2 linked regions of the Luteolibacter flavescens genome follow. The protein of the gene in region 1 binds, or shares a complex with, the protein of each later gene. Links are inferred from orthologs where the notes say so. Each region holds a gene or a part of one and is shown in the gene's direction. Other genes may lie near its edges. The genes, in order: metK and groL.

Region 1 (3,265 bases):
CCGGGGCATCTCCACGGGAGCCTGCGGGGCGCAGGATGCTACGAGCAGGGCGGTCAGCAGACAGGAGGGTCGGAACACGTTCCGAACCAACACCCGATCCCGCCTGCCGTCACGCGGGCTTTTTCGCCACTGCCAGCAGCGTCTGGAAGTGCGGAGGCTCCGGCTCGCGATCCACCACGGCGGTTTCGATGTCCACGAAGCCCGCCTTTTCCAGCATCGCCGCCAGCTCACCCTCGCTGAAGCCGAGCCACACGTCGGCATACAATTCGCGTGCTTGCTCGAAGGTGTGCTGGAGCAAATCCAGCACGACCAGCCGCCCGCCCGGTTTCACGATGCGGAATGCCTGCAGGAGCGCCTTTTCCGGCGTTCCCGCGTGATGCAGTGCCTGGCTGAGGAAGGCGAGATCCACCGAGGCGTCTTCGAGGGGGGGCTCCTCGATGTCGCCGAGCCGGTATTCCAGATTCGCCAGCTCATGACGGCGGGCGAGTTCGCTGCCGAATTCCACCATCTTCGGCGATAGGTCCACGGCGATCACTCGCTCGGCCTGACGCGCGAGCATCTGGGCGAGCGTTCCTTCGCCCGCGCCGAGGTCAGCGACCACGCCTTGGTTCGTCACTTTCAGCAGGGCCTCCGCCAGTCCTTTCCAAGAGCGGCCAGGCACGTAGTCGCGGCCGAAGCGCCCGGCGAGTTCGTCGAAATACGCGCGGGTCTTGTCCCGGCGCTTCCGTTGCAGGTGGCGCAGGGCGGCGAGATCCTTCTCCACCTCCGGCACTTCCTTGGCCGCCTCCTTGGCCAGCTTCAGCAGGTCCGGGCCCATTTCAGAGCGGTAGAAATTGTGCTTCCCGCTGCGCTCGTCGGTCACCAGCGCCCCCGCCTTGAGCTGGGAGAGCTGGGTCGAGATCCGGCTCTGGCCCATGCCGAGCAGCTCCTGGAGATCCGCCACGCTCAGCGCTTCCGCATCCAGCAGCAGCAGGATGCGCAGCCGGGTCGGGTCGGTGAGGAGCTTCAGGGATTTCAGCATTGACGCCATGGACGGACGGATACATCAACCCATCGCGATTTGACGATACGAAAATCATCCGCCTCATGAGTACCTACATTTTCTCTTCCGAGTCCGTCGGCGAAGGCCATCCGGACAAAGTGGCTGACACCATCTCCGACGCGATCCTCGACGCCCTCCTGGCCAAGGACCCGAAGAGCCGTGTCGCCTGCGAGACCTTCGTGAAGTCGAATATCGTCGTCGTCGGTGGCGAGATCACCTCCAGCGCCAAGATCGACTACGAAAAGGTCATCCGCGACGCCGTCCGCGGCATCGGCTACACCAACAGCGACGACATCTTCCACGCCGACACGCTGTTCATTAACAACTACCTCACCGGCCAGTCTCCCGACATCGCCCAGGGCGTGGACGCGAAGAAGGCCAAGGGCAAGAAGACCGCCGAGCAGGGCGCGGGCGACCAAGGCATCATGTTCGGCTACGCTTGCGACGAGACTCCCGAGCTCATGCCCGCCCCGGTGATGTATGCGCACCGCCTCGGCCGCGAGCTGACGAAGATCCGCAAAAGCGGCAAGGTGAAGTGGCTCCGCCCGGACGCGAAGTCGCAGGTCTCCGTGGAATACGTGGACGGCAAGCCGACCCGCATCGTCAATGTCGTCATCTCCACCCAGCACGCCGCCGGCGTGGAGCACGCTGTCATCGAGAAGTTCTGCATCGAGCAGGTCATCAAGAAGGTGCTGCCGAAGAACATGCTCACCAAGGACACCGAGTATCTCATCAATCCGACCGGCAACTTCGTGATCGGTGGCCCGCAGGGCGACTCCGGCCTCACCGGCCGCAAGATCATCGTGGACACCTACGGTGGCATGGGCCGCCACGGTGGTGGTGCCTTCTCCGGCAAGGACCCGTCGAAGGTGGACCGCTCCGCAGCCTACATGGGCCGCTGGGTTGCCAAGAACGTCGTCGCCGCCGGCCTCGCGAAGAAGGTGGAGATCCAGTTCGCCTACGCCATCGGCCACCCGCTTCCCGTCAGCGTCCACGTCGACACCTTCGGCACCGGCACCAAGCCCGACGCCGACATCCTCGCCGCCGTCCTGAAGGTCTTCTCCTTCAAGCCCGCCGACATCATCAAGCAGCTCAACCTGCTCCGCCCGATCTACGGCAAGTCCACGAACTACGGTCACTTCGGCAAGGATGACTCCGACCTGACCTGGGAACGCACCGACAAGGTCGCGGCTCTCAAGAAGGCGATTCGCTAAAGACACAAGATCGCAAGACACAAGACGCAAGACTTGAGAAAAATACAATAGATTGCCATGCCGCTGCATCACTTCGAAGAACTTGAAGTTTGGAAGCGAAGCTCGCGGCTGGCGGTCTCCGTTTTGGAGCTCATCGAACCTGTGAAGCTCTATGCATTACGGGATCAAATGGCCCGGTGCTGTATCTCGGTTCCTTCAAATATAGCCGAGGGTGCAGAGCGTGAAAGCAACCGCGAATTCAGGCGCTTCCTGGCCATCGCAAAAGGTTCGGCAGGCGAGCTTCGCACACAGCTCTACATCGGGATACGTGCTGGCTGCTTCAGCAATGAAGTAGCCAATCCTCTCATCGAAGAAACCAAACAGATAGCCTCCATGATCGAAGGCCTCCGGAAAAAGCTCGGAGGTGGAGGTTTCGTCAATCTCCTATTCGGCTGGCTATTTTAGCTTCTGATCTTGGGTCTTGCGTCTTCAAGTCTTCCGTCTCTCTCCGATCTAAATTCAAACTCCACCACAGAAAATCATGTCCACTACTTTCACCGACTACAAGGTCGCCGACATCTCCCTCGCGGAGTTTGGTCGCAAGGAAATTGAAATCGCCGAGCACGAGATGCCCGGCCTCATGGCGACCCGTGCCAAGTATGGCCCGGAGAAGCCGCTGCAGGGCGTCCGCATCATGGGCTCGCTGCACATGACCATCCAGACCGCGGTGCTCATCGAGACGCTGGTCGAGCTCGGTGCCGAAGTGCGCTGGGTTTCCTGCAACATCTTCTCCACCCAGGACCACGCCGCCGCGGCGATCGCCGCTGCCGGTATCCCGGTCTTCGCCTGGAAGGGCGAGACGCTTGAGGAGTATTGGTGGTGCACTTGGGAAGCTCTCGTCAATCCGGCTGGCCTCGGCCCGGAACTCATCGTCGATGACGGTGGCGACGCGACCCTTCTCATCCACAAGGGCTACGAGCTCGAGAACGGCTCCGATTGGGTCAATACCCCATCCGGCTCGCTCGAAGAA
Region 2 (3,309 bases), on another replicon or contig:
GCCATCCATCCCTTCTCCGATGGGAATGGCCGGGCTGCGCGGCTCGCGATGAATTTCGTGCTTCTCGCCGCCGGTTACCCGCCCGTATCCATCTCGCCCCAACTCCGCACCGACTACTACGCCGCGCTCGAGGCCGCCGACTCCGGCGACTTCCCCGCGTGGCAAGCTTTCCTCACCACCCGCCTCGACGAGGAATTCGACTTCTGGCTCACCGCCCTGGCGGAGACGCAAGACACAAGACTCGAAGACGCAAGATCAGAAGCCTGAGCCCATTACCGCTGGATTTCTCAAGTCTTGATTCTCTTTTCCCGAACCCTTTCCGCGCCCTTCAAAACGGCGCGGCATCCCAACCAACCGTAAACATACCAAAGACACATGGCTACCATCAAACCACTCGGTCAACGCGTCCTCGTGAAGCGCATCGACGCCGAAGCGATCTCCGCCGGCGGCATCGTCCTGCCCGACACCGCCAAGGAAAAGCCGCAGGAAGCGGAAGTCCTCGCCCTGGGCACCGGCGGCAAGGATGAAGATGGCAAGACCATCGAATTCACCGTGAAGGTGGGCGACAAGGTCCTCATCTCCAAGTACGGCGGCACCGAAGTGAAGATCGACGGCCAGGAAGTGCTCATCATTTCCGAGTCCGACATCCTCGGCATCGTCGCCTGATCCTCCTCTCAACCCTCAACTTTCAACTCTCAACCATACCATGGCCAAACAACTCCAATTCGACGAATCCGCCCGCCAGGCTCTCCTTCGCGGTGTCGAGAAGCTCGCCCGTGCCGTCAAGGCAACCCTCGGACCTGCCGGTCGCAATGTCATCCTCGACAAGAAGTTCGGCTCCCCGACCATCACGAAGGACGGCGTCTCCGTCGCCAAGGAAATCGAACTTGAGTGCCCGTATGAAAACATGGGTGCCCAGCTCATCCGCGAAGTCTCCAGCAAGACCTCCGACATCGCCGGTGACGGCACCACCACCGCCACCGTGCTCGCCGAGGCCATCTACAAGGAAGGCCTCCGCAACGTGACCGCCGGTGCCAACCCGATCTCCCTGCAGCGCGGCATCCTGAAGGCCACCGAGGCCATCGTCGGCCAGCTCAAGGCCATCTCCAAGGAAGTCAACGACACCAAGGAAATCGCCCAGGTCGCCACCGTCTCCGCCAACTGGGACGAGACCATCGGCAACATCATCGCCGATGCCATGGACAAGGTCGGCAAGGACGGCACCATCACCGTGGAAGAAGCCAAGGGCATCGAGACCACCCTCGACGTCGTGGAAGGCATGCAGTTCGACAAGGGCTACCTCTCCCCGTACTTCGTCACGGATGCGGAGAGCATGGAAGCCATCCTGGACAATGCCTACCTGCTCATCCACGAGAAGAAGATCTCCTCGCTGAAGGACATGCTTCCTCTCCTCGAGAAGGTCGCCAAGACCGGCCGCCCGCTCCTCATCATCGCTGAAGACGTCGAAGGAGAAGCCCTCGCCACCCTCGTGGTGAACAAGCTCCGCGGCATCCTCAACATCGCCGCCGTGAAGGCCCCGGGCTTCGGCGACCGCCGCAAGGCCATGCTGGAAGACCTCGCCATCCTCACCGGCGGCAAGGTCATCACCGAGGACCTCGGCATCAAGCTCGAGTCCGTCGAGCTCGCCGACCTCGGCTCCGCCAAGCGCGTCACCATCTCGAAGGAAGCCACCACCATCGTGGAAGGTGCCGGCACCTCCGACTCCATCACCGGCCGCGTGAACCAGATCCGCCGCCAGATCGAGGACACCACCAGCGACTACGACCGCGAGAAGCTCCAGGAGCGCCTCGCCAAGCTCGCCGGCGGCGTGGCCGTCATCAACGTCGGTGCTGCCACCGAGACCGAGATGAAGGAAAAGAAGGCCCGCGTGGAAGACGCCCTGCACGCCACCCGCGCTGCGGTGGAAGAAGGCATCGTCCCCGGCGGTGGCACCGCGCTCATCCGTGCGCAGGCCGCCGTGGGTGACCTCGGCCTCACCGGTGACGAGCTCACCGGCGCCGGCATCATCGCCCGCGCCGTGGAAGCCCCGCTCCGCCAGCTCGCCGCCAATGCCGGCCGCGAAGGCGCCCTGATCGTCTCCAACGTGAAGACGAACAAGGAAGGCCACGGCTACAACGTCGCCACCGACAAGTATGAGGACCTCATCGCCTCCGGCGTCGTCGACCCGACCAAGGTGACCCGTTCCGCCCTGCAGAACGCCGCCTCGATCGCCGGCCTCCTCCTCACCACGGAAGCCCTGATCACCGAGATCAAGGAAGAGAAGCCCGCCGCAGGCGGTGGCCACGGCCACGACCACGGCATGGGCGACTACTAAGTCGTGAGATGAATGACCGCGGCGGCAATCCTGTCGCCATGGGTCATTCGCCAGACATTCAGAAGCCGGACGGGAAACCGTCCGGCTTTCTTGTTTTCATGGGGAGTGAATTGGTTGATGGGCGGGATGCTTGCCCGGAGGGAGCGGCTGATGTGAAGAGTCGGACGGGTGCTATCGGACTGCTGCCCACGGCTATCCAAGCGGGCCAGTGGCCACGCGCTCCCAGGGACTCCCGCTGGGAGCGCGCGGCCACACTGGCCCGCTTGGCAGGTAGGCGCACAAGTCCCGCCATAACCTATTTCGACCACCGACCACCCCCCCATCCCTCCCCCCTTAAAAAAAGAAAGCCGAACGGTTTCCCGTCCGGCCTTCCTGCTATGGAAATCACGACTGGCTTACGGCAAGATGCCCTAGCCACGGACCCGCCCTGGACGTTCACGTCCCCGGCTTCTTCTCCGGCTCGATGAATTCATCCACCGCGCGGAAGTCGAGGAGCTTGGTCGTCGGATTCACGAAGAAGAAAACGTACGAACGCAGCTTGTCCTCCACCGGCCAGCGGGTGGTGCTCAGTGCCTTGTCCCCTTCCTTCTCGCGCACGCCGAAGCCCACGTCGTAGTACTTACCCTCCTTCGCGCCCTTCGGCGTGAGGGTCTGCCCCTTGCCCGGCTGGAGGATGAAGGTGGCCGTGCCCACGTAGCCGAGCACCGGCTTGTCGCCGTGGTTGTAGAAATACACGTCGCCCGCCTTGAAGGACGCATCCTCCGCGGAGATCACCACCGGCTTGTAGCCCGTGGCTCCCGGTATCAGCAGCACGATGAAGGACTTCCCGGCATCCGGCAGCGTCACGTTTGCCAGCGAGGTCTCCTTCCCCGTGGCCTGCTTCACGGCGAAGACACGGGCGGGCGCCGCCTGCGGCTCGGACAGGCTGTTCGTCCGGATGTCGAATGCCGCGGACTTCTCCTCCGGCGTGGCCA

The links.
Region 2: the proteins of metK (region 1) and groL are in contact, whole or in part, in a cryo-EM structure (PDB 8P4O), measured with the Escherichia coli proteins. The link is inferred for Luteolibacter flavescens from one-to-one orthologs.

Annotation. Positions count from the first base shown.
Region 1 is NZ_JAPDDS010000001.1:121,376-124,640, forward strand. The notes cover bases 225-3,171. They hold metK (methionine adenosyltransferase), read left to right. Parts: upstream 225-1,086; coding sequence 1,087-2,256; downstream 2,257-3,171. Other genes in these bases: OKA04_RS00490 (ArsR/SmtB family transcription factor), read right to left, coding at 225-1,030; OKA04_RS00500 (four helix bundle protein), read left to right, coding at 2,314-2,700; ahcY (adenosylhomocysteinase), read left to right, coding at 2,777-3,171. Outside these bases: OKA04_RS00485 (phosphodiester glycosidase family protein), read right to left, coding at 1-78; more of OKA04_RS00490, read right to left, coding at 110-224; more of ahcY, read left to right, coding at 3,172-3,265. UniProt on the Escherichia coli protein: Catalyzes the formation of S-adenosylmethionine (AdoMet) from methionine and ATP.
Region 2 is NZ_JAPDDS010000004.1:126,190-129,498, reverse strand. The notes cover bases 30-3,020. They hold groL (chaperonin GroEL), read left to right. Parts: upstream 30-706; coding sequence 707-2,335; downstream 2,336-3,020. Other genes in these bases: OKA04_RS08505 (hypothetical protein), read right to left, coding at 2,771-3,020; OKA04_RS08515 (co-chaperone GroES), read left to right, coding at 376-666; OKA04_RS08520 (Fic family protein), read left to right, coding at 30-267. Outside these bases: more of OKA04_RS08520, read left to right, coding at 1-29; more of OKA04_RS08505, read right to left, coding at 3,021-3,309.